2 linked regions of the Streptomyces venezuelae ATCC 10712 genome follow. Each later gene encodes a partner of the first gene's protein in a complex. Links are inferred from orthologs where the notes say so. Each region holds a gene or a part of one and is shown on either strand. Other genes may lie near its edges.

The links.
Region 2: the proteins of secY (region 1) and secA are in contact, whole or in part, in a crystal structure (PDB 3DIN), measured with the Thermotoga maritima proteins. The link is inferred for Streptomyces venezuelae ATCC 10712 from one-to-one orthologs. Residues at the interface, in WP_004081795.1 of Thermotoga maritima: Glu108, Gly109, Glu110, Glu111, Ala236, Glu237, Arg238, Arg239, Ile240, Thr241, Ile242, Gln243, Tyr244, Ala245, Arg246, Arg247, Val248, Thr249, Gly250, Arg251, Arg252, Val253, Tyr254, Gly256, Ala257, Ser258, Thr259, Tyr260, Leu261, Pro262; in WP_004082002.1 of Thermotoga maritima: Glu261, Ala262, Arg263, Lys300, Ala301, Arg302, Thr303, Ile304, Ile305, Leu323, Tyr324, Asp325, Pro326, Val329, Ser330, Tyr333, Ile336, Lys340, Phe345, Val349, Glu363, Phe364, Tyr374, Ser375, Gly376, Gly377, Glu393, Ile395, Thr482, Ser483.

Annotation. Positions count from the first base shown.
Region 1 is NZ_CP029197.1:4,742,323-4,745,620, reverse strand. What follows is about bases 297-3,283. They hold secY (preprotein translocase subunit SecY), read right to left. Parts: upstream 2,457-3,283; coding sequence 1,137-2,456; downstream 297-1,136. Other genes in these bases: rpmD (50S ribosomal protein L30), read right to left, coding at 3,127-3,283; rplO (50S ribosomal protein L15), read right to left, coding at 2,670-3,125; DEJ43_RS22045 (adenylate kinase), read right to left, coding at 490-1,137; map (type I methionyl aminopeptidase), read right to left, coding at 297-393. Outside these bases: more of map, read right to left, coding at 1-296; more of rpmD, read right to left, coding at 3,284-3,298. UniProt on the Escherichia coli protein: The central subunit of the protein translocation channel SecYEG. Consists of two halves formed by TMs 1-5 and 6-10.
Region 2 is NZ_CP029197.1:3,004,993-3,008,690, reverse strand. The notes cover bases 237-3,623. They hold secA (preprotein translocase subunit SecA), read left to right. Parts: upstream 237-612; coding sequence 613-3,423; downstream 3,424-3,623. Other genes in these bases: DEJ43_RS38685 (Rv3235 family protein), read right to left, coding at 3,483-3,623; DEJ43_RS13670 (GNAT family N-acetyltransferase), read right to left, coding at 237-373. Outside these bases: more of DEJ43_RS13670, read right to left, coding at 1-236; more of DEJ43_RS38685, read right to left, coding at 3,624-3,698. UniProt on the Escherichia coli protein: Required for protein export, interacts with the SecYEG preprotein conducting channel.

The sequences.
Region 1 (3,298 bases):
CGACTCCTCGGTGACACGGGAGAGCTCGATCAGCTCCGGGGCGTGACCGGTGCCGACGAAGGCGGTGTACGCCGCGTCGCCGTGCCAGCCGTCCACGATCGCTCCGCAGTCGATCGAGATGATGTCGCCGTCCTTCAGGACGGTCTTCTCGTCGGGGATGCCGTGGACGACGACCTCGTTCACCGAGGTGCAGATCGTGGCGGGGAACCCGCCGTACCCGAGGAAGTTCGACTTCGCCCCGTGGTCGGCGATGACCTTCCGCGCGACCTCGTCCAGGTCCTTCGTCGTGGCGCCCGGCACGGCCGCCTCACGGGTCGCCGCGTGAATGGCGGCGACGACCAGCCCCGCCTCGCGCATCTTCGCGATCTGCTCGGGGGTCTTGATCTGCACCATCGTGGCCGCGGCCTTTCCATCGAGTACGGGGAACAGAACAACGATACGGCCGCGACGCCCCTGAGGGGCACCGCGGCCGTATCGGACGAACCAGGGTTACTTCTTGAGCGCGGTCATCGCCTTCGCGGTGACCTCGTCCACCTTGCCCAGCGCCGAGATCGTCTCCACCAGGTTCTGCGACCGGTAGTAGTCGATGATCGGCTCGGTCTCCGTGTGGTAGACCTCCAGGCGCCGGCGGACGGTCTCCTCGGAGTCGTCGTCGCGCTGGTAGAGCTCGCCGCCGCAGACGTCGCAGACGCCCTCGGTCTTCGGCGCGTTGTACGTCACGTGGAAGACGTGCGCACTGTCGTTGCGGCAGATGCGGCGACCCGCGATCCGCTTCACGACCTCGTCCTCGGGGACCTCCAGGTCCAGGACCGCGTCCAGCTGGACGTGCCCGGCCTTGAGGATCTCGTCGAGAGCCTCGGCCTGGGCCACGTTGCGCGGGAACCCGTCGAGCAGGAAGCCGTTGGCGGCGTCCGGCTGCTCCATGCGGTCCTTGGCCATCCCGATCGTCACGGAGTCCGGCACGAGCTGGCCGGCCTTCATGTACGACTGCGCCTCCAGGCCGAGCGCCGTGCCCTGCGAGATGTTCGCACGGAACAGGTCACCCGTGGAGATGTGCGGGATGTCCAGGTTCTTGGCAAGGTACGCGGCCTGCGTACCCTTGCCCGCACCGGGCGGTCCGACGAGGACGATTCGCATCAGCGGAGGAACCCTTCGTAATTGCGCTGCTGGAGCTGGCTCTCGATCTGCTTCACGGTCTCCAGCCCCACACCCACGATGATGAGGATGCTCGTCCCGCCGAAGGGGAAGTTGGCATTGGCGCCACCGAAGCCTGCCAACGCCATCGTCGGCACAAGAGCGATCAGACCCAAGTACAGCGAGCCCGGCCAAGTGATCCGGTTGAGCACGTAGCTCAGGTACTCGGCAGTAGGTCGACCAGCCCGGATACCCGGGATGAAGCCACCATACTTCTTCATGTTGTCCGCGACTTCCTCGGGGTTGAACGAGATCGCCACGTAGAAGAAGGCGAAGAACACGATCAGGAGGAAGTACGTAGCGATGTAGTAGGGGTGGTCACCCTTGACGAAGTGGGCTTCGATCCAGGTCTTCCACCCTGCGGTGGAGTTCGAGAACTGCGCGATCAAGGCCGGGATGTAGAGCAGCGACGACGCGAAGATGACGGGAATCACACCCGCCTGGTTCACCTTCAGCGGGATGTAAGTGGACGTACCGCCGTAGGAACGCCGACCGATCATGCGCTTCGCGTACTGCACGGGGATGCGGCGCTGGGCCTGCTCGACGAAGACCACGAGGGCCACCATCACGAAGCCGATCAGGATGACGGTGCCGAACTCGATCCAGCCCTTGGCGAGCTTGCCGCTCTCCTTGATGGCCCACAGGGCGCCCGGGAAGCCGGCGGCGATCGAGATGAACATCAGGATCGACATGCCGTTGCCGATGCCGCGGTCGGTGATGAGCTCACCGAGCCACATGACGATGCAGGTACCGGCGGTCATCGTGATGACCATGGTGGCGATGGTGAAGATCGACGGGTCGGGGACGACCTGGTCGGCGACACGGCAGCCACTGAACAGCGCACCGCTCTTGGCGGTGGCGACGAGACCGGTGCCCTGCAGCACGGCGAGGGCGACCGTCAGGTACCGGGTGTACTGCGTGATCTTGGCGGTACCCGACTGGCCCTCCTTCTTGAGGGCTTCCAGGCGCGGGATCACGACGGTGAGCAGCTGCAGGATGATGCTCGCCGTGATGTACGGCATGATGCCGAGCGCGAAGATGGTGATCTGGAGCAGCGCTCCGCCACTGAACATGTTGACCAGGCCGAACAGGCTGTTGTTGCCTTCGCTGGCCTGCTTCACACACTGCTGGACGGCCTCGTAGCTGACGCCGGGGACCGGGATGTGGGCCCCGAGGCGGTACAGCACGATGATGGCGAGCGTGAAGAGCAGCTTCTTGCGCAGGTCGGGCGTCTTGAACGCCCGGGCGAACGCGGTGAGCACGGTGCCTCCTGCGACCCCCGCGCTATGCGTCAAGGGTGACGGTCTTGAGGTTCGACGATTAGGTATCGGTCATCAATCCCGTGCGGGCATACCGCACGGAGCCTAGACAGTGCACGCCACCTTACCGGCGACCATGCCCCCCTAGGAACGACCAATCGGGGATGCCCCTTTTGGGAGGCATCCCCGATCGGATGTTCAGGCCATCGAGTCGTCTTAGACGAGCTCGGTGACGGTGCCGCCGGCGGCGGCGATCTTCTCCTTGGCGGAGCCGGAGACGGCGTCGACCGTCACCTGCAGCGCCACGGTGATCTCGCCGGTGCCGAGCACCTTGACGAGCTGGTTCTTGCGAACCGCACCCTTGGCGACCAGATCGGCCACCGTGACCTCGCCACCCTGCGGGTAGAGCGCGGTGAGCTTGTCCAGGTTCACGACCTGGTACTCGGTGCGGAACGGGTTCTTGAAGCCCTTGAGCTTCGGCAGACGCATGTGGAGGGGCATCTGCCCACCCTCGAAGCGCTGCGGAACCTGGTAACGGGCCTTGGTGCCCTTGGTACCACGACCGGCCGTCTTACCCTTCGACGCCTCACCACGACCGACACGGGTCTTCGCGGTCTTGGCACCGGGGGCGGGACGGAGGTTGTGGGCCTTCAGCGGGTTGGTCTCCGCCATGTCAGTCAACCTCCTCGACCGTCACGAGGTGGCGGACGGTGTGCACCATTCCGCGGAACTCGGGGCGGTCCTCCTTGACAACCACGTCGTTGACCTTCTTGAGGCCGAGCGAACGCAGGGTGTCGCGGTGGTTCTGCTTGCTGCCGATGTACGACTTCGTCTGCGTGACCTTG
Region 2 (3,698 bases), 1.7 Mb from region 1 along the record:
AGCCGAGGCCGGTGAAGGCCCAGTGGGCGACGGCCCGGACGGTCTCCGTCATGTAGCCGCTGCCGCGGTGCTCGCCGGCCAGCCAGTAGCCGACCTCCCAGACGCCCATGCCGCGGCTGCTCAGGCTGACGGCGGCGAGCAGCGGGCCGCCGGCCAGCGGTTCGACGGCGAAGGCGTACTCGGTGTCGTCGCGCCAGCCGTCGGGCACGAGCCGGTTCAGGAAGAACTCGGCGTCCTGGCGGGTATAGGGGTCGGGGACGACGGACCAGCGCCGGATGGCCGGGTCCTGACAGATGGCGTACACCACGTCGGCGTCCTCGGGGACGAAGGTCCGCAGCCGCAGTCGGTCGGTGGTGAGGGTGATCGGCTCCATGCGTGGATTGTGGTGAGCGGCCGGAGCGGAAGCGAACACTTTTCGGGTGGGGCGGCACCTTCCGCCCACCTCGTGCGTTCTCTTTCCGGGCGGGCGTACGGCTCCGGCACTGTGGGCCTCCCTTCGCGAGGGCGGTCTCGCTTACGATGGCCGTTGCGGTGGGGACCACCTGCCGTGCCCGCGCTCGCGTCCATGACAAGACCCAGTGCCAGGCCCGACCGGCAAGGAGACCAGCCTCAGTGTCCGTCTTCAACAAGCTCATGCGTGCAGGCGAAGGAAAGATCCTGCGCAAACTGCACCGCATCGCGGACCAGGTCAACTCCATCGAAGAGGACTTCGTCAACCTCTCCGACGCCGAGTTGCGGGCGCTCACCGATGAGTACAAGCAGCGGTACGCCGACGGCGAGAGCCTCGACGACCTGATGCCGGAGGCCTTCGCGACGGTGCGCGAGGCCGCCAAGCGTGTCCTCGGTCAGCGCCACTACGACGTCCAGATCATGGGTGGTGCCGCGCTCCACCTCGGCTACGTCGCCGAGATGAAGACCGGTGAGGGCAAGACCCTCGTCGGCACCCTCCCGGCGTACCTCAACGCGCTCTCCGGCAAGGGCGTGCACCTGATCACGGTCAACGACTACCTGGCCGAGCGCGACTCCGAGCTCATGGGCCGGGTGCACCGCTTCCTGGGCCTGTCGATCGGCTGCATCCTCGCCAACATGACGCCGGCCCAGCGCCGCGAGCAGTACAACTGCGACATCACCTACGGCACGAACAACGAGTTCGGCTTCGACTACCTGCGCGACAACATGGCGTGGTCCAAGGACGAGCTCGTCCAGCGCGGCCACAACTTCGCCTGTGTCGACGAGGTCGACTCCATCCTCGTCGACGAGGCCCGTACGCCGCTGATCATCTCCGGCCCGGCCGACCAGGCGACGAAGTGGTACGGCGACTTCGCCAAGCTCGTCACCCGCCTCACCAAGGGCGAGCCCGGCAACCAGCTCAAGGGCATCGAGGAGACCGGCGACTACGAGGTCGACGAGAAGAAGCGCACCGTCGCCATCCACGAGGCCGGTGTCGCCAAGGTCGAGGACTGGCTCGGCATCGACAACCTCTACGAGTCGGTCAACACCCCTCTCGTCGGCTACCTGAACAACGCCATCAAGGCGAAGGAGCTGTTCAAGAAGGACAAGGACTACGTCGTCATGGACGGCGAAGTCATGATCGTCGACGAGCACACCGGCCGTATCCTCGCCGGCCGCCGCTACAACGAGGGCATGCACCAGGCGATCGAGGCGAAGGAAGGGGTGGCGATCAAGGACGAGAACCAGACCCTCGCCACCATCACCCTGCAGAACTTCTTCCGCCTGTACTCGAAGCTCTCCGGCATGACCGGTACGGCCATGACCGAGGCGGCCGAGTTCCACCAGATCTACAAGCTCGGCGTCGTCCCGATCCCGACGAACAGGCCGATGATCCGCAAGGACCAGTCCGACCTGATCTACCGGACCGAGGTCGCCAAGTTCGCCGCCGTCGTCGACGACATCGCGGAGAAGCACGAGAAGGGTCAGCCGATCCTGGTCGGCACGACCTCCGTCGAGAAGTCCGAGTACCTCTCGCAGCAGCTCTCCAAGCGCGGCGTCCAGCACGAGGTGCTCAACGCCAAGCACCACGAGCGCGAGGCCAGCATCGTCGCCCAGGCCGGCCGCCGCGGCGCCGTCACCGTCGCCACGAACATGGCCGGCCGAGGCACCGACATCAAGCTCGGCGGCAACCCGGACGACCTCGCCGAGGCCGAGCTGCGCCAGGCGGGCCTGGACCCGGTCGAGCACGTCGAGGAGTGGGCCGCCGCCCTCCCCGCCGCCCTGGAGCGCGCCGAGAAGGCCGTGAAGGCGGAGTTCGAGGAGGTCAAGGAGCTCGGCGGGCTGTACGTGCTCGGTACCGAGCGCCACGAGTCGCGCCGTATCGACAACCAGCTCCGCGGTCGTTCCGGCCGTCAGGGCGACCCCGGCGAGTCCCGTTTCTACCTGTCGCTCGGCGACGACCTGATGCGTCTGTTCAAGGCGCAGATGGTCGAGCGCGTGATGGCCATGGCCAACGTGCCGGACGACGTGCCGATCGAGAACAAGATGGTGACCCGCGCCATCGCCTCCGCCCAGTCCCAGGTCGAGACCCAGAACTTCGAGACGCGCAAGAACGTCCTGAAGTACGACGAGGTCCTCAACCGGCAGCGCGAGGTCATCTACGGCGAGCGCCGCCGCGTCCTGGAGGGCGAGGACCTGCACGAGCAGATCCGGCACTTCATGGACGACACGATCGACGACTACATCCGCCAGGAGACCGCCGAGGGCTTCGCGGAGGAGTGGGACCTCGACCGTCTGTGGAACGCCTTCAAGCAGCTCTACCCGGTGAAGGTCACCGTGGAGGAGCTGGAGGACGCGGCCGGGGACCGGGCGGGCATCACCGCCGAGTTCATCGCCGAGTCCATCAAGGACGACATCCACGAGCAGTACGACGCGCGGGAGAAGCAGCTCGGCTCCGACATCATGCGTGAGCTGGAGCGCCGCGTGGTCCTGTCCGTCCTGGACCGCAAGTGGCGCGAGCACCTCTACGAGATGGACTACCTCCAGGAGGGCATCGGCCTGCGCGCGATGGCGCAGAAGGACCCGCTGGTCGAGTACCAGCGCGAGGGCTTCGACATGTTCACCGCCATGATGGAGGGCATCAAGGAGGAGTCCGTCGGCTACCTGTTCAACCTGGAGGTCCAGGTCGAGCAGCAGGTCGAGGAGGTCCCGGTGCAGGCGAGCGGTCCTTCGCTCGACAAGCAGGACGCCGTTCCGGCCGCCGCCGGGCGTCCGGAGATCCGCGCCAAGGGGCTCGACGCCCCGCAGCGCCCGGACCGGCTGCACTTCTCGGCGCCGACCGTGGACGGCGACGGCGGTGTCGTCGAGGGCGACTTCGCCTCCGAGGACGGGGACGCCGGTGACGGCATGACGCGGGCGGAGCGCCGCAAGGCGCAGAAGAACGCGGGTGGCGGGCGCCGCCGCAAGAAGTGACGCCGGCCGTGTGAGCCGAGCGGAGGGGTCGGTCGCCCGAGGGGCGGCCGGCCCCTCCGTCATGCCGGGCGGGCCGCCGTACCGAGGCCGTCGAGTTCCACCGCGGCGCAGCGCCAGCGCTGGTCCCCGCCGCGCTCCAGGCGGAACGCCATCGCCCGTACCCGGGGGCCGGTCGCGATCGTCGCGAAGGCCTCCAGGGCCGACCGGTCCTCGTGCAGCTGGACCGAGCAGCGGCGCAGCACCGGGCGGGGGCCGTGCGAGCGCAGCGGCGTCGC